Linked DNA regions of Methylicorpusculum oleiharenae. The protein of the gene in region 2 interacts with the protein of the main gene of each other region in a pairwise test. Links are inferred from orthologs where the notes say so. Each region holds a gene or a part of one and is shown on either strand. Other genes may lie near its edges.

What was found.
Region 1: the proteins of GO003_RS01095 (region 2) and topA interact in binary tests that used the Escherichia coli proteins (3 or more experiments, as listed by UniProt). The link is inferred for Methylicorpusculum oleiharenae from one-to-one orthologs.

The regions. Positions count from the first base shown.
Region 1 is NZ_WUTY02000001.1:1,755,094-1,761,783, forward strand. The notes cover bases 2,628-5,601. They hold topA (type I DNA topoisomerase), read right to left. Parts: upstream 5,295-5,601; coding sequence 2,961-5,294; downstream 2,628-2,960. Other genes in these bases: GO003_RS08155 (DUF494 family protein), read right to left, coding at 5,318-5,601. Also shown: cell division protein ZapD, read left to right, coding at 1-55; DNA gyrase inhibitor YacG, read left to right, coding at 56-259; GO003_RS08140 (Nudix family hydrolase), read right to left, coding at 418-1,350; bifunctional glutamate N-acetyltransferase/amino-acid acetyltransferase ArgJ, read right to left, coding at 1,394-2,608; more of GO003_RS08155, read right to left, coding at 5,602-5,785; DNA-processing protein DprA, read right to left, coding at 5,798-6,690. UniProt on the Escherichia coli protein: Releases the supercoiling and torsional tension of DNA, which is introduced during the DNA replication and transcription, by transiently cleaving and rejoining one strand of the DNA duplex.
Region 2 is NZ_WUTY02000001.1:214,745-227,200, reverse strand. The notes cover bases 26-2,942. They hold GO003_RS01095 (IMPACT family protein), read right to left. Parts: upstream 1,818-2,942; coding sequence 1,233-1,817; downstream 26-1,232. Other genes in these bases: recD (exodeoxyribonuclease V subunit alpha), read right to left, coding at 1,919-2,942; GO003_RS01100 (tryptophan--tRNA ligase), read left to right, coding at 107-1,120. Also shown: more of recD, read right to left, coding at 2,943-3,943; recB (exodeoxyribonuclease V subunit beta), read right to left, coding at 3,940-7,632; recC (exodeoxyribonuclease V subunit gamma), read right to left, coding at 7,629-11,096; GO003_RS01075 (hypothetical protein), read left to right, coding at 11,239-11,736; GO003_RS01070 (SulP family inorganic anion transporter), read left to right, coding at 11,791-12,456.

The DNA.
Region 1 (6,690 bases), 1.5 Mb from region 2 along the record:
GCCAACTCAAACGCCCGATAACATCCCTTTTCTGTTAACCTGCTGCCAGTTCTGAATGGATAACACGGATAAACCTTTAACGGTCAAGTGTCCGCAGTGCAAACGTCCCGTGCCATGGACTCAAGAACAGCTCTTCAAGCCTTTCTGCAGCGAGCGCTGCAAGCTGATAGATTTAGGTGAATGGGCCGCCGAGGAAAAAAGGATTCCCGGGGAGCCTGTATATGATGAGAACGAACTCGAAGATACTTTTTACCATTGATTTTTGGTAACTACTCGCCCGCTTTGAATTATAGGCGTAGGTGCTTGATTTCAAAGGACGCATGAAATCATCCCTGTTGCAGAAGCCTTTTCAATCAAGCATCTACCCCTCAAAGCCACATAAACGTTCAAACTGGGAATTGCTGTTTTTTTAACTTTTCAGCTTAAAAAGGTACGGATGCCTGATATGCCTTGCCCGCCCATTTTCCTGGCTTCGTCTAACGATTCCCTGGATACTCCACCCAACGCATAAACCGGTATATTAATCGGATTAACCCATTCGTGAAATTTCTGCCAGCCCAGCGAGGGCGTCATGGGATGAGTGGGTGTCGGTAACACAGGGGCAAGGACAGCGAAATCAAGCCCCAGTTTTTGTGCCTGTAATAACTCGACAGGGTTATGACAGGATGCGGCAATCCAACCTTTGAAGGGCGGTTTTTGGGTTAATGCCATTAAATGACGACTGGTCAGATGCACCCCGTCCGCATCCAGTTTTTCAAAGCCTTCGACACCGGAGTTAACGAGTAAACGGGCACCTTTTGCACGGCACAAAGGTTGCGCGTGAACGAAAAATTCGGCGGCTTGTTGCAATGTAAACGATTTTAACCGGGCTTGGATCAAAGTAACCCCTTGTCCCAGTAAGTTATCAAGGCGAGTGAGCAATGACTGCTCATCTTCATCATCAAGAATCGCATAATAGGGCGGTAACCTGACCGCTGAAATAATGGGTTTATTGGCTTCAGGAAAAGCAAAGTCAATCAATTTGTCCGGTAAAACCCATTGGATCGGCTGGCCTTCGCGGCCATGCGCTATGCCACTAAATTTTTCGACCCACCAGACATCCAGATTGACACTTAAGTCTGTGTAGTCATGATGGATGTTGATCAGCGGTGACGCTTTCTCTACCTGAATGGCTAATTCTTCATATAGCTCGCGTTCCAGGGCTTGTTCAACGCTTTCGCCCGCTTCAACTTTTCCGCCCGGAAACTCCCATAAATCGCCTTGATGAACCGTTGACGGACGTAAAGAAATAAGTACTTCGCCAAGCGCATTCTTTATTACGCCTACGGCAACATGCAAAGCAGCTTTCATGTGTGATTACCAAGCCATGGTTTTGAGTCCAGTCTTATTAACATCACGTTCTGTATTCAGCGTTAATTTTTACATAATCGTAGGAAAAATCGCAGGTCAGAATTTCTTGCCTAGCTTGGCCGCGCCCTAATGAGACCGTAACCGTTATTTCCTCCTGATTCATGACGTGTTGTCCGGCAGCTTCCGTGTAACCAGCTGCGCGTTCACCGGCTTTGACTATGCAAACATCACCCAGATAGATATCGACAGCTTCCAGTACCATATTGTCAATGCCTGACCTGCCGACCGCAGCAAGAATGCGCCCCCAGTTCGGGTCGCTGGCGAAAAACGCGGTTTTGACCAGTGGCGAATGCGCAATGGTTTTGCCGACTCTGGCGGCTTCCTCGTCACTGGCGGCAGTATTCACAACGATGCGCATGAGTTTGGTTGCGCCTTCACCATCTCGCACAATAGCCTCCGCCAGTTGTTTGCAGAGTGCCAAAACGGCTTGCGAAAATACTGCATAGGCTGGCGTGTCAGCTCGCAGTGCTGGCACCTCTGAGCCGCCGCTGGCCATCAGAACACAGGCGTCGTTGGTGGAGGTGTCACCATCGACAGTAATGCGGTTAAATGATTGCTCAACAGCCGCAGTCAAGCATGCCTGCAATAACGGTTGGGCAATTTTGGCGTCGGTTGCGATAAATGCCAGCATTGTTGCCATGTTCGGCTGAATCATGCCCGCACCTTTGGATATCCCCGTTATCGTGATGGTTTTGCCTCCAATGTCAATAATTTGCGAGGCTCCTTTGGCAAAGGTGTCGGTGGTCATGATGGCGCGAGCGGCTTTTTCCCAATGATCAATGGCCAGATCTCTGACTGCGTTTGGTAAAGCGGCCTGAATTTTATCGACACGTAAGGGTTCGCCGATGACGCCGGTTGAAAACGGCAGGACTTGATCGGCATCGCCATTGACTAATTCGGACAATCCGGCGCAGCTTGACAGAGCGTTTTCCATGCCCGATGCACCGGTTCCGGCATTGGCATTGCCGGAATTGATCAGCAGCCAGCGAGGACTTTTTGACAAATGCGCTCTGGCGACATGGACCGGCGCCGCGCAAAACGCATTTTGTGTAAATACTGCCGCGCAAGTTGAATCCGGAGCCATTTCGACGACCAATAAATCATCGCGTAAGGTTTGTTTAATGCCGGCACACGTTGTACCTAAGGTAATACCGGCTACCGGATGCATGGGTGGAAACGGCAAAGCGCCAACTGCCATAGGATGACCTCTTATTGTATTTGAATGATTTTTGGCGAAAAACCGCTAGCTTATTGATTTAAGCTTGTTTATGCAACCCAGTTTGAGGATTGAGACAGCTAGAATTGTTATCAAGGAGAGTTAATGAAGCGGATTTTTAATACGACAAAAGATGCGGTGTAACCGATATAAACTCTAACACAGAGGTCAAATAATTCAGGGCCACTGACTTTTACCTAATGCCATTAAGTTAAGCCTATTTTGTAGGAGCGGTCCATGCCCGCGATTGAACCCCATTCGGTCGCAGGCATGGCCGGCTCCTACAATACAGCCTATCGATTTATTGCGATGGCCTTATCTTAAAAGCATTGGTCTATTGGGTGGCAGCCAGCTCTTTCGGCCCATTGACATCTTCCGGATCGCCTTCATAAGGGGTCGCATATTTACAGTCTTTTTGCGGACACACTTTTTCAACGCCGCGCCGTTTGGTCGATTTTACGGTAAGAATAGGCCATTGGCAGGACGGGCATTCTTCCTTGATAGGCGCATCCCACAACGCATAGTTACATTTGGGATACTCGGAGCAGGAGTAAAATATTTTGCCGAACCGCGATTTACGCTTGAGAATAGTGCCCGCTTTGCATTGAGGGCAGGTAACGCCTGTATCCAGCGGTTTTTCCAGCGGCTCTATGTGCTTACATTTGGGATAAGCGCTGCAGCCGATGAACTTACCGTATTTACCGGCTTTGATGACCAAAGGCGAGTCGCATTTCGGGCACGTTCTTCCTTCTACGACTTCAGGCGCATCGGCGCTGCTGCCGTCTTCATTTAAATTCCGGGTGTAAGAACATTCCGGATAATTGTTGCAGCCGATGAAACGGCCGTTGCGGCCCAATCGAATCGATAGTTGACTGCCGCATTCGGGACATTTTTCATCAATCGCTTCATGCGTCACATCCTTGCGTTGAACACTTTCATCTTTTTCATGGATGAGCGTGTTGAAGGGGTTCCAAAATGCATGCATTAACGGAATCCACTCTTTTTCTCCGCGCGAAACAGCATCTAACTCATCTTCAAGGTTGGCCGTAAAATCGTAATCGACGTATTTGGTGAAGTGTTCGGTCAGGAATTTATTGACGATTCGTCCCACGTCAGTAGGATAAAACCGCTTGCTTTCCAGTGTGACATATTCACGATTTTGCAAAGTCGAAATGATCGATGCATAGGTAGAAGGCCTACCTATCCCGTGTTCTTCCAATGTTTTTACCAGGCTGGCCTCGCTGTAGCGGGGCGGCGGCTCGGTAAAATGTTGCCCGGCCAGGATGTCATTAAGCGGGACGGGACGTCCTTGTTCTAAAGCCGGTAAAAAGTTTTCTTTGTCATCGCCTTCCTGGGTATCGTCAATGCCCTCGAGATAAACGGCCATAAAACCCGGTTTGGCTATGGTTGATCCGGTCGCACGGAACAAATGTTGCTGCTCTTCACCGCAGCAAAAATCAATCGCCACCATGTCTATCGTGGCGTGAATCATCTGGCAGGCGATAGTGCGTTTCCAAATGAGATCATACAGTTTGAATTGTTCAGCGCTCAGGTATTTCTGCACATCGGCGGGCTGGTGCCTGATGGAAGTCGGTCTTATGGCTTCATGTGCTTCCTGGGCATTTTTTGACTTGGTCTTGAATAACCGGGCTTCTTTGGGTACGTTGATTGCGCCGTATTTTTCGGCAATCAATTCCCTGATTTCCAGCACCGCGTCAACCGACAAATTAACCGAATCGGTACGCATATAGGTAATCAATCCTGCGGTTTCACCCCCCAGGTCAATCCCTTCGTACAGTTGTTGGGCTACCATCATGGTGCGTTTGGTGGTAAAGCCCAGTTTGCGCGCTGCTTCCTGTTGCAAGGTCGACGTGATAAAAGGGGGTGCCGGATTGCGACTTCGTTGTTTTTTCTCAACTTTGACAACATGCAGCTTGCCGTCTGCAGCATCCAGCAAGGTTTGTTTGACCTGGCTGGCGTGCTCTTCAGTTTCAAAGCTGAACTGGTTGAGCTTTTCGCCATTGAAATGAGTCAATTTGGCTTTAAACGTTTGCTCCTGCGCTGTCAGTTCCGCATCTATACTCCAGTATTCCCGCGTTTTGAACGCTTCTATTTCCAGTTCCCGTTCGACAATCATTCGCAGGGCCGGACTTTGAACGCGTCCGGCGGACAGGCCGCGGCGAATCTTTTTCCAGAGTAAAGGGGATAATTTAAAACCCACAAGATAATCCAGAGCTCGTCGGGCCTGCTGGGCATTGATTAAATTGATCGAAAGTTCGGTCGGGTTGGCGATGGCTTCAGTCACCGCTTTCTTCGTGATTTCGTGAAAAATAACCCGGTGTACCGGCTTGTTTTTAAGCAGTTTTTTATCTTTCAACAATTCGTAAAGATGCCAGGAAATCGCTTCGCCTTCTCTATCAGGGTCAGTCGCGAGATAGAGGGTTTGAGCTTCTTTGATAGCTTTGCTAATGGCCTGCACATGGCGCTGGTTGCGATCAATGATTTCATATTTCATCGCAAAGTCATGTTCCGGATCTACAGCTCCCTCTTTAGGGATCAGATCCCTGACATGACCATAGGAGGCCAAAACATGAAAGTCTTTGCCCAGATATTTTTCAATCGTTTTAGCTTTTGCAGGGGATTCTACAATGACGAGGTTGTTACTCATTAGGTCTTTAATTCGAGGCCGGTTTAATGCAAGTAAGCAGGAATCTGATCGTAAACAATATCTTCCATTCGCGAAAAAGCAATTTCTTCATCGGGCTGACTTAACAATACCATCAAGACGATCCATTTCAGTTTTTCCAGAGAAATCTCTTCGTTTTCCAGTGCGACTGCACGGTCTATAACGAGTTCACGGTTGGCAGGCGACAGAATGCCGTTATGTTCAATAAACATCAAAAAATTGCGGCATTCAAGATCCAGTCTTTCAAGTTCCTGACTCGAAAATATACGGAAGGCATGCGAGGCCGAAGGATTGATTTTGCCTTGCAAACTCAAGGATTCCAGCCAATCGAAAGCCTTGCTGACTTCGGTTTGATCAAATCCCGCTTCTTCAAGTTCGTTCTTGATCATCTCACTATCGGGCAGGATTTCAATCTCATCCTCCATATAGTTTTCAAACAGATACATCAAGACATCAAAAATATTTTCTTTCATAGTGGTATTAAATTATTTAATGCGGGTGTAACACCCGCCGGGCATCGATTCAATGTAGCCTTGAAGTTCCATAACCAGCAACATTGACGAAATGACTTCAACGGATTGGCCTGTGCTTTCTACCAGTTTATCAACAGAAGTGGGGCTAAACATGATCAGATTCAATAATGTTTGTTGCTCCAGGTCAAGCATTGATTGTGATAAAGACGGCGTTGATATGGCATCTTGTTGATTGTATTGACCTAATTCTTCAAGAATATCCTGAGACGTTTCAACAAGTTTTGCGCCTTCTCTGATCAGCGCATTACATCCTCGGGCGAGCGGGTTATGGATGGACCCGGGAATAGCAAATACTTCCCGGTTTTGTTCCAGTGCCATTCTGGCCGTGATCAGTGAGCCGCTTTGTTTGGCGGCTTCCACCACCAGTAAGCCCATACTCAAGCCACTGATGATACGATTACGTCTGGGAAAATGGTTCGCTTTCGCGGTGGTGCCGGGCGGAAACTCCGAAACTAAAGCGCCGGTTTCCGAGATCCGGGTCGCCAAGGCTTTGTTACAGGCAGGGTACACCCGGTCGAGCCCGGTTCCAGCCACGGCAATGGTAAGCCCGCTAACCAGCAGCGCGCCTTCATGACTCGCGGCATCTATCCCCAATGCCAGTCCGCTGGTAATGACAAAACCGGTGCTGGCCAGAGATTTGGCAAAACTGAGTGCAGTCTCTCGGCCCAGGTTAGAGGGATTTCGGCTGCCGACCATGGCAATTTGCGGTAAGTCCAAAATAGAGGATTCACCTCTGAAAAACAGTAATGGCGGCGGGTCCGAAATTTCTTTGAGCAAAGCAGGGTAAGCCGGATCACTAATGGTTATAACGCCTTGACGGGGCGATTCCAGCCACAGTAAATCGC
Region 2 (12,456 bases):
GCATCAATATTCGGGCAAAAAAGACTTTGCTCTGGCAATTGATAAAAAATGATGTAATATCTAGCCCCCTGAATCCTGCCTTTCCCCGTATGATTAGGTTAAACGAATGACTAAAGCGACAGTATTGACCGGCATTACCACTACCGGCACACCCCACTTGGGCAACTATGTGGGTGCGATCAGGCCTGCAATTTCAGCCAGTAAAGATCCTAATGTTAGCCCATTTTATTTTCTTGCCGATTATCACGCGCTGATTAAATGTCAGGAGCCTGAACGTGTAAGGCAATCCAGCCTGGAGATTGCTGCGACATGGCTGGCGTTAGGGTTGGATACCTCAAATGCCGTATTTTATCGCCAGTCCGATGTGCCGGAAATCATGGAATTGACCTGGCTATTGACCTGCGTTACATCTAAAGGCTTTATGAACCGGGCACACGCCTACAAAGCGGCTGTCGCCGAAAACGAGCAAAGCGGTGAAAACGATCCCGATAAAGGCATCACGATGGGCTTGTTCAGCTACCCGATTTTAATGGCCGCTGATATTTTAATGTTTAATGCACACAAGGTTCCGGTCGGTAAAGATCAGATTCAGCATATTGAGATGGCCCGGGATATTGCCGGACGTTTCAATCATATCTACGGCGAGCATTTCGTGATTCCAGAAGCGGTCACCAGCGAAAATGCAGCGACTTTGGCCGGTATGGACGGCCGTAAGATGAGTAAGAGTTATAACAATACGATTCCGTTGTTTGAGCCCGAAAAAAAGTTAAAAAAATTAATCAATAAAATCAAAACGAATTCCCTGGAGCCAGGCGAACCTAAAGATCCCGATACCTGCACACTGTTCGGCATCTATCAGGCTTTTGCATCGGCGCAGGAAGTTGGGGTGATCCGCCAGCGTTATGCTGAGGGCATAGGCTGGGGGGAAATGAAATCGGTACTGTTCGAATATATCAACGAACATATTGCACCTTCGCGCGAACGCTATGAAGCCTTGTTACAGGCGCCGCATCACATTGAAGAACAACTCCAGGAGGGTGCTGAAAAAGCGAGGGCCGTCTCTGTACCCTTCATGAAAGAGTTGCGAAAAGCGGTAGGCATATCGAAAATCACCGCTTAACTTATTCGTAGGTTGGGTTGGCTATCGCCAACCGCAACCTACCCGGTGCATCACTTTTGTTTTGTTGCAACGCTGAATCGTTACCCTATTTTTAACTTATCCCATCAACGCCTCAGTGGGATTCGACTGAATCACACTGAGGGTAATGTTCAATCAGCAGCGATTTATTGTCTGCAGGCAGTTCGGCCAACAAGGCAATCTGCCCTGAAAATTGTTGATCAACAATTCTGCCGTTCAGTTTATTGAGCTGATATTCAAACTGTTGCAACTGATTATAATCCAGCGTGAGTTTTACCCTCTCAAAGACAACATACTCAATAATCTCGGTTGCTTCGATGGCTTTTTTGGCGACATTCCCATAGGCACGCGTCAATCCGCCTGCGCCCAGTTTCACGCCGCCAAAGTAGCGGATGACGGCAACCACCACGTTAACCAGATCCTTTCCCTGTAAATGCTGAAAAATCGGTTTTCCCGCCGTTCCTGAGGGTTCGCCCGCATCGAAAAACCGGCAGACCATTCCTTCCTGCGTTAAAATTCGGTAGGCAAAGACAATGTGGCTGGCATCGGGATGCGACTCATGAAGACCTTTTATAATGAGTAAGGCTTCCTGTTCATCGGCGCAGGGCGACACAACACCGATAAATCGTGATTTTTTTAGCGTTTCTTCAACCGTTTGTCCGGTATTCACACAATACATGGGTGACTCATTTCTTTATATTTGCGGCATGATAACACTGCGCTCAAACCGTTGATTTTGGCTAGGCCCAATCCACGCAGCGTTACTGATTAAGCGTTGCATTATTTGCAGCTAGCCAAAACGGCTTGATTAAACACATCTGCTTGACTTTCCAGCAATGTGAAATGAGCTTTGGCACGGGTAATGCCCGTATAGACCAGTTCGCGGGTCAGAACAGGGCTTAGGGTTTCAGGCATGATCAATGCGACATGATTAAACTCGGAGCCCTGGGATTTATGTACCGTCATTGCGAACGCGGTTTCCACATCCGGTAAACGCATCGGAGATATCCAGCGGATAGAAATCTGGTCGCCGGTGTCAGGAAACGCCACTCTCAATTTCCCATTAAAGTCATTCAGTGCGATACCGATATCGCCATTCATCAAGCCCAGGTTGTAATCGTTGCGAGTAATCATAACCGGCCTTCCCTCATACCAACGGTCAAGACGATGAGATTCGCCGGAGGAATCATAACTTTTTCCCGGCGTTAAACCCGTAACAGCGTCAGTTGGGCTTTCAGCGTTTGGAACCGGTTTATGAACGCTAAACAGCCATTGCTCGATACGCTGATTTAAACCTTCTACTCCCCAAGGGCCCCGGCGAACGGCGCACAGGACCTGAAACGTATCAAAAGCATCCAGAACCTGTTTCGCCCATTGATTGAAGTGGTGGCTGTCTTCAGGGCGCTGCTGACAGATCACGTCAAGAAAATAGCGATAGCCCTGACGTTGTTGAGGATTGCCGCCGGCCGTGATCAGTTGTTTCAAGCGGCTGTCGGCAGGATCGTCAAGTAATAAACGGGTCAGATCCTGGTAAGTCGCCGTATCATTCAAGATCGCCTGGGCCTTCAGGGCCTTGCCCGCATTAACCGCTCTGGCCAATTGGCCTATGCCGCTGTGCTCGCCGAACCGATGGCTAAAGCGCAGCATGACGGTTTGCTGATTGATCGCTGAACCTTTTAAGGCGGATTCTGCCAATGTCACGCCTGCAGTCTGTGCTATCCAGTCCCGGGTCGGCAGGTCATATGCCTGATTTTCTGCACCTTGGCACAAATCACCCATCACCGCTCCAGCTTCCACCGAGGCCAGCTGGTCCTTATCACCCAGCAATATCAATTGAGCTGACTCCGGCAAGGCATCAAGCAAGCCTGCCATCATTTCAAGATCGATCATTGAGGCCTCATCGATGATGACGATATCTGCGACCAAAGGATTATTGCGATGATGAATAAATTGTCGGGTGCCTTGCCGACTGCCCAAAAGCCGGTGCAAAGTGCTCGCTGATTTGGGAATCAGTTGTTTGATGGCGTCATCAACAGTCAGTCTGGCTAATGCCTGACTGATCGATTCGCTGACTCTCGCCGCTGCTTTACCGGTAGGGGCCGCCAACAGCACTTTGAGCTTGCGTGTCATGCCTGCATCGCTTTTCGACAACTGAATCAGCAACGCTAAAAGTTTGGTCAGGGTTGTGGTCTTGCCGGTTCCAGGTCCACCGGTAATAATTGCGAATCGGGATCTTAGCGCCAGGGCGCAAGCAATTTTTTGCCAATCCGGTTGCTCCCGGTTGTCCTTAAACAAGCCGGTTAGCTGCAAGAGCAACGCATCAGGAAGTCCGCTTCGAATAGGTTGCAGCCGTGATTGAATCGACGCATTTAAAATTTGTTGATACTGCCAGTAACGGCGCAGATACAAACGATGACCTTCCAGAACCAAAGGCGTAGGCGTATTGCCGCACCCCGAGGAGATCAACTGCGAGCCTGCAAGCTCCTGTTTCCAGTGTTGCAGGGTATAGGCTTTGAGTAGGTTTACTTCGGCAAAAACAGTTTCGTTGCCTGAGCGGCGGACATCATGACCGGGAATGGCCAGTGTCAATTCGGGTTGCCGGCTGAGTTTTTCCAGATCCAGAAACACTTCGCCTTGCTCGAGTTGATGGCTCAGCAATGCTCCGGCCCAAAGCACAGCTTCGTTTGCCTGTGCGTCCTGAGATAGCAGAAAGCGCGCAAAAGCCCTGTCTAATTGACTCAACCAGCCACGAACGAGCCATTGGTCAATGTGTTTCAATACAGCGAGTTCTTGTTCTTGATTCATGAACGTGCTCCTTGCCGGGTTGAGCCTGAAAACAGTTTATCCATGCCGTCAATCAGGGTTTCGGGCGGCTTATCGAACATCCGCCCCCCGGACGGATGTTGACTGCCCCGCAGGAACAGATAAAGTCCGCCGCCTAGGTGTTGGTCATAATCATAACGCTCGCCCAATCTGGCTTTTAACAGCCGATGCAAGGCCAGCAGATACAGCGCATATTGCAGGTCATAACGTTTGGCCAGCATCGCCGATTCCATCGCCTCAAGCGTATAAGCATCATCGTTGTTGCCCAGCGCATTGAATTTGTAATCGATGACGTAATACTGCCCCTGATGTTCAAACAGCAAATCAATAAAGCCTTTCAATAAGCCGTTAAGATGATTAGGGAGCAAGCGTGGCCGGGGTTTTCCGCCAAATGTGTGCCGGGTGACCAAGCGGTCCAGAGCCTGAATATTGACATCATCGGCGCCGATCAGAAATTCAGGCTCAGCCTGATAACGGCTTTTGCCCAGCGAGGCCAGGGTGATGTCTTGGTCCTTCAGCAAAGGCAGGTTTAACCACCGGTTTAACCCTTCGACTATGATGTCATGTTGATCTATCCAGTCCGTTTGATGAAAGATCGATTCAATCAGTTGCCTGCGCAGTTGTTGATCGGCATGGACGGTTTGAAAACCCTGTTGAGCGCATTGCTCCATCAATTCATGAATTAATACGCCGGGTCCGGCGCCTCGCGGCAAGCTATGGATGCCTTGTGCAACCAGTGAAAATTCTGACGGGGTATCGGCTTCATCACTTTGTTTGTCGTCCAGAAAGTTTTCCGGCGCTTCGGGCGTATAGCCTTCGCTGTGGATAAAACCCTGGTCCTCGGTTTTCAAAGCACTGTAACTGGCTATCCACCAGTTATCGGCGATAGGCGCGGTTGAGGTTCTGGGCGATTCTATTGCAGGCTGTTGCTGTGAAAGCCGGTAGAGATCAGTACCGGGCTCGGGCAATGCTTCGACTGTAATACTCTCGCAATCGCCTTTAAGCAGGCCCAATTGTCGGCCTAATTCACCGGCCGCCATTTTGGCTTGCCAGCCCAGCAAATAGCCCATTGCACTTTTTTCTAGCTGGCAAGTTTTGGAATTGCCGGTTTTGACTGGCGCTATACCCAGCCAGCAGGCATATTGTGCTCGCGTGATTGCAACATACAGCAGGCGTAAATCCTCCTGCAGGCGCTCGTTCTCGTTCAGTCTCTTGTTTTCATCGCGCTTGCTTAAATCGATGGTTAAGGTCTGGTGTTCATCGTGGAAGCGGTAATAACGGGTGCGCTGGCTGTTGATTTCCCTGAAACTGCAGATGAACGGCAGAAACACCAGCGGGTATTCAAGGCCTTTTGATTTATGAATGGTAATGATTTTGATCAAATTGGCATCACTTTCCAGGCGGATGATGCTTTCATCTTTGCCCTTAGCGTTCTCTCTATCGGTGATAGCCTCGGCCAAATGCCGGATCAGCGCCTGTTCGCCTTCAAGCTGGCCACCGGCTTGCTGCAACAATTCTGCCAGATGCAGCAGGTTGGTGATGCAGCGTTCGCCTTCGTTGTCCCCGGTCAGTCTTGCGTGTACGCCATAGTCGCTGAGCAGTTGCCGCACCGTTGGCAAAATGCCGTCTTGCTGCCACCGTTTCTGGTAGGCTAGAAAACGTTCCAATTGTATTTCCCAGGCAGGCTCATCCAGTGTGAGCTGATGCAGCGTTTGGTAGGACCAGCCCATTGTAGCGGTGCTTAAGGCTGCGCGCACTTTGCGTTCGTTGCGGGGTTCGGCCATCGCTTTCAACCAGATCAGCAGATCGGCTGCTTCGCGGCTGTCATAAATCGAGTCACGTTCTGAAAGGTAAACGCAGCGTAATTGCCGCTTCGCCAATGCGGCACGCATGATTTTAGCTTCCATTCCGGTGCGGACCAAAATCGCAATGTCCGCAGGTTGAACGGGTCTTAAGGGTCCTGATTTCGCTTTAAATCCGGTCTGCAGAGGGTGGGTCGAGTTCAGCAAGCGGACGATTTCACTGGCTGTGACGTCGGCCATTTGCGTTCTGTAAACGGGCAAACCGACGCCTTCCGAACTCTCCCAATGCCAAAGCGTCACCGCCGGAACCGCCGCTTGTCCGTTGATCTGCCAGGCCTCTTCGCGGCCTTTGGCCTCAACCGGAATGAACGGTAACGGATTGACCTCGCCGTTTTTGAATCGAAACGCGCCCTCTTGCTGTTGATCGGCAAAGACAAAGACCTGATTGACGGCATCGACCAGGGCTTTAGTGGACCGGTAATTGGTACCCAAGGTGTAATGTTTGCCTGCCGTGGCATGGTGGGCTTTAAGATAGGTATAGATGTCGCCGCCCCGGAATGAATAGATGGCCTGTTTGGGATCGCCGATCATAAAGCAGCCCAGTCCGGCGTCATCGGAATAGACACGCGAAAAAATCCGGTACTGCACCGGGTCGGTATCCTGAAATTCGTCGATCAACGCGATAGGGTATTGCTGAAGAATGACAGTTTTCAGGCGCTCGCCGTTGAGTCCGGACAAGGCTTTATCCAGTCGCGTCAGCATATCGTCAAAGGTCATGCTGGCGATGCGTTGTTTTTCTGAATCGTAACGGTTTCTAATCCAGTGGATGGCATGTAAGGTGAGTTTTTCGGTGATGTCTTCTTCTTGTCCGGTATGACTGACCAACCGGTCTATCGCTTCAAACGCGGCGTGTTGCAAAGGATCGGCCTGTTGATGGGCTTTAACCAGGCCTTCCGTTAATTTTTGCCGACCGAATTTTGCCAGATCCTCAATAGCCAGCGTATAACCTTGATGAGCCCATGCATCCAATTCAGCCAATTTGTCGGCGAATCCGGCTCTACGGTAACGATTGCCGTTCAGCCAGCCCCCCTGAGAGGCTTTGTTTAGCAAGGTTTCGATTCCCGTCTGATCGGCAGACCACAGTGTGCGAGCCTGGTTTTCCAGGCCTTGCCGCTGTAATTCCCAGGTTTCCCACCGGTTAAATACGGCGGCTAAGTCATCATCGACGCATTCAAGGCCTTGTGCTTCTGTTTCCGTGAGTAAAGGCTTGAGTTCCCGGATCAGGTCATCCGGTGAGCGGGCCAGTTTGAATACAGCCTGACACTGAGTTTCAGTAAGCCGGTAATAAAAAGTCCGCCAATAATCCCTGACCGTTTCATTCAAAAGACCGGTGTCATCATTGTCGACCTCTTGACGAAACAGACTGCCGCTGTCAAACGCATGTTGCTGCAGCATGCGATTACACCAGCCGTGAATGGTATAGACCGCCGCTTCATCCATCCAGTTAGCGGCCAGTTCCAGACGACGGGCGAAAGCAGGCCAAAGGTCAGGCGCATAGCAGGTTCTTAATTCGGTCAGAAACTCATCGCAGTCCGTGCTTTGTTGACGAAAAAAAGCGGCTGCCTGTGTCAGGCGAGCACGGATGCGTTCACGCAGTTCTTTGGTAGCGGCATCGGTAAACGTAACAACCAGAATATCCGGCGGCAGTAAATCCCGCCCCTGTTCAGAGAATTCCTTTGTTGTGCCAAGTATCAGGCGGACATAAAGGGCGGCAATGGTATAGGTTTTTCCGGTGCCGGCGCTGGCCTCGATCAATCGCGTGCCCTGCAATGGAAAATCAAGTGGGTTTACCTTGTTGACGTCTGTCATACCGGACCTCCCTGTTGCCGAATCTGCTGAAAAGCGGCCTGATAAAGCAGAACGGCCCAGGCTTCAAAAAGGTCAGGGTTCAAGCTGATAAAAGTCGGGAAAAACCGTGCCAGATAAGGATCAAAGTCTACTTCGCCCGGCTTCCAGTCGCCGCCGTCATATTGCTCTTGGGCCGCTGCCATGGCTGAAACGGGCGGGGCGCCTAACCAGGCAAAAGCCGTCCGGCATGCAACCGGAAGCGGGGCTTGCATGCCTTGATACCAGGCTTCGGCTAGCGTTTTGAGCAGTTCCAGCGCGTCGGCTTGGGGCAGTGGGGCTATGTCAAGCTCCGTATCGGCGCCTGCCAATATCGATTGGACCGCCATGCCGCTCGCACACGTAGCCAAGTGCTGTACCCAGTAGTGCAAAAGATTGGCATATTTGATCTTGTCACTGTTCATCAGTTTCTGAGCGGTTAAATGAAGCATGCTGAGTGATGATCCCTTGCTGCTTTTTCGCAAATGATCGAGGTCACCCTGTAAGGTAATAGTGACCCCGGCATCCATTTCAAAATGGAATTCAACTGATTGCGGTGCCATTTCAACAGGCCAATCCGGCAGGAGGGTTTGGTATTGCCGCCAGGCTTGTTTAACGGGTTCAGCAATTGTGTTGAAGGCCTGTCGCGCAAAGCCGCCGTAAGGAAGCCGGCCTTTTTGAGTCATCGTCCTGCGCTGATTCTCGAAGAAGCGTTCCGGATTCGCGGGTTTTTCGCTTTGCAAGGATGACAATAACTCATTAGCCAGCAGATACGATTCCAAAGCGTTAAAGCTGAAAGGTTCATTATCTTCGCTGGTTACAGTCTCTTCATCAAAACCGAACTTAAGCGTATGAAGGCAAAACGCTTTAACCGGCGCTTTCATAAATCGGGCCAGGGACTCGAGGTTCAACGTAAACGTTTTTTCATCAGCCACCCTGTTTGACGTCAAGGTCAACTTATTCTGGGTTTGCTCATACCATTCCTGTGCATAAGTGAACAGTCGCGAGTCGCGGTTTTTGGCCACATAATGAAGGCTGAAAGGCTGTAGCGGGTGCTCAACCGTTAATACTTCAAGCAAGAGTCGGTCTGTTTCTGCCAGCCTCCAGCCTTGAGCCAGGACATCGCGCAATTGACTCACCAGGACTGATGGCGGCCGCTCACTGTTATCACGAATACTGCGGCCCACCCAGCTGATATAAAGTTGATCTCTGGCTGACAGTAGCGCTTCCAGAAACAGGTATTGATCATCCTGTCTGCGTGACCGGTCGCCAGGGCGGTACTGGCCTCGCTGACTCATCAGATCGAAGCTGTGACCGTGTTGAGTCCGGGGATAATCACCGTCATTCATGCCCAGCAGGCAGATCAACCGGAAAGGGATTGCGCGCATCGGCATCAGCGTGCAGAAATTGACCCGGCCGCTGAGAAACCGTCGGTGCAATGAGGGCTCATCTACTTCAGTCAGCCAGGCTTCCCGGACTACAACCAGCGGCAAGGTATCGTTAGACGTTAATCCGGACTGTTCGCAGATCTGTCCCCAGTCGGTTAATGTGCGGCTCAGCGTTTCCAGCATTTTTCTATCTCGTTCATTGCCTGCACTAAAAAAATCGTCCAATAAAGCCGACAAAGTCTGTTGCCAGGTTTCGACATTGTGTTCATGGCGCAGGAGTCGTGTATATTTTTCAAGCGTTTCCAGGCAAACAGACAAACTGCCCAGCCATTTCGCGTCCAGTCCGCCGATTTCTTGATAAGGTTCTATGTCATTGAAGGCTCCTCCGGCACCTACGGCAAAACCCAGCAGCATTCTTCGCAAGCCGAATTGCCAGGTGTTGGCATCCAGATGGTCGGGCATGGCGACTGTTTGCGTGCGTTGTTGCGCATTAAGTCCCCAGCGGATGCCCGATTCCTCTATCCATTGATGCAGTTTGGGAACCGCAGATTCATCGATAGCAAAGCGCTCTCTAAAAGCGGGGACCTCCAACAACGCGAGAAACTCACTGACGGTGAAACGCGATTCCGGCAACTTCAGCAACGCTTCGACAGCGACCAGCAGCGGGTTAAGGCCTCTCTGTTGCTGATCGGTCAAACTGAAGGGTATATAACGTGGATCATCAGGTTTTACCTGTCCGAAGACGGCAAGAATATGCGGCGCATATTTGTTAATGTCGGGCACCATGACAATGATGTCGCGCGGGAATAACGTCTCGCCATTTTGACCAGAGGCATTAAACCGGGCCAATAACTGGTCATGCAGAATTTCGACTTCACGTTGCGGACTGTGAGCAATATGAAACGTCAGTGAATCATCCGCTGCGTTAATCTGAACAGGTGCTCCGGGGATGGGCTCCAGATCCAGAATCGATTGTTGCAGATGGTTCAGCAAACTCCGTTGGCCGGGCTCCCCGTAGTTATTGAACAAGTCGATTTTGTTATCCGGCCAATGCCAGTTTACGTAGGTCCGGGTTTCGTCAAAGTGATCCAGCAAGCGGATATAGTCGCGTCCCTGTTTACCCCATGCGGCCAGTAAAGGATTGGCATGAAGATGCAGTTCGTCATCGGATAGCGCGGTGGACATTCCGGATTTATAGTTTTGCCTGCGCCGTTCGGCTTTCAAAAGTTCTTTGTCTTCAATGATATCCGCCCAGTAATACCGGCACGGGTTTGGAATAAACAGCACAATCTGGCAAAATTTTCCCAGTTTGGCCACGACTTCCAAAGACTGTTGAGGTAAGGACGACAAGCCGAACAATATCACTCTTCGCGGCAGTCCCTCCGGTCTTGTGTCTATCCCGTCTATAGCGTGCATGAAACGGTCATGCACCAACGCACGGCTCGCAAACGCGGTATCGGCTTCATTTAAATCGGCCATGACGGCTCGCCATAAAGCGGCTTGCCAACGATGTTGACCGCCAAGCGTTAAAGGCTCTCCGTGTGGGCTGCGCAAAAAATCATGACCTTCCGCCCAATCTGCAATCCAGTCCGAACGATAAACCTGATATTGATCGAACAGATCAGCCAGCTGTTCTGCCAGTTGGTAACGTTTGCGGCGGCTGGTGTCTTCGGCCAGAAATGTGGCCAGCGTTTCAAATTCAGGTTGCGAAACCAGCGCCGGCAGCAAACGGTATAAGCGCCACGTCAGGGGGGCTTTGGCGAGCAATTGTTGCTTGGGAATCTGCTGTCCCAATACCGCCCGGTAAACACTCCAGATGAATAGCGAAGGTAATTGCACCGTCATTCCTGCCGCGATACCCAGCGAATTGTTTTGAGCCAGGCTTTGCTTCAACCATTGCCCCATGCCGTTACTTTGGACTAAAAAAACCTCATTTTCCAGAGGCGCCAAAGGATGCACCTGCAGCCAGTGTTCAACCACATCGCGCAACGTTTCCAATTGATTGGAATGGATGATTGCAATGCCGTTTTCAAGCGGTGTGCACGGAGGTTTTTCAATCATATTTTAATGTCAGTAATGTGTGTAAGTCGTTGTGTTCGTATAACTGCTTAATTTAATTAGTAAGTTTCATGAAAGCTTGGTGAAAGGCCAATGAAAGTATTTATCAATACTATGAATTTGCAGCAATTTTCAGAGGCTTGACATGATGAATCGAACAATTTTGATCCCGACCGATTTTTCAGTGGGATCACTGAACTTGGTGAAACAGACCATCGATAGCAGCAACAACAATACACTTCATTTTGTACTGACACACTGCCTGTTTCTCCCTGACGAGCCCGGCGAACTGCTGTATTTTTCAAAAACCGAATTGATCAGGTCTTTGAAAAGCAGAGAGTTTAATCGGGCATGCAAGACAATTCGTGAACGTTATCCGGCCGAAAAAATGCGGATTACATCCGAACTGTTTACCGGTCTCAACCAAACGGCCTTCAATCATTTCATCGATGCGAATCAGATCGATGAAGCAGTCATTCCAAAACAATACCAACCTACGTTAAACCTTAAAAGCAGTTTCAACCCACTTCCTTTTATTCGTAAAAGCAGACTGAAAATAACCGAGATTACGGTTTCAGAGCATTCAGATTTAACTATTAAAAATAATTTAGAACGACTGGCAAATAGCTTCATTCGTGCTTAGGCAGCTGAATGGGCAATTTATTGAGATAACTGACCCCCCCATAAGATTATGAAAATGATCGAAAAAACTTTAAACGATCGATCTGATATCGAGAGCGTGAGATCGAGCCCATCCCAAAAGCCTGGTGAAGGCTACGGGCATGTAATTTTACAGCGGCTGAAAATTTTTAATACCTTTTTGGACAGCCGATTTGAAGATTTGACCCGGGAAACCTGGGTCAAAACGACTTACCGCGATTTAAGCGCGGGACTGATTGTCGCATTAACCGCAATTCCGATGGCTATGGGGTTCGCCATGGCTATGGGCTTAAGACCTGAACAAGGCATCATTGCCGGGGCGCTGGCCTGCGTGATCGGGCGTACATGGGGCGGATCAAAATATCAGGTTTACGGTCCCACGGCTGCATTTATTCCCATTATTGCAGCGCTGATGGCTAAATACGGCGAGGCAGGCGGCGGCACTTTTGCCGAGGCACACGGTTTTCTGGTTTTTGTATCGGTTATCTCGGGCGTCATACTCATGCTGATGGGGATTTTTGGGCTAGGTAAATATGCCAAGCTGGTGCCCAATTCCATTATTGTGGGATTTACAGTAGGGATTGCAGTCGCAATCGCCTTAAGTAACTTTGAGTCAATCCTGGGGATTGAGAGTTTTTCTGATTTATTGGGTGAGGACGAGGATCTCACCGGAGGGCTATTGCATAACCTCACCATGGCCTAC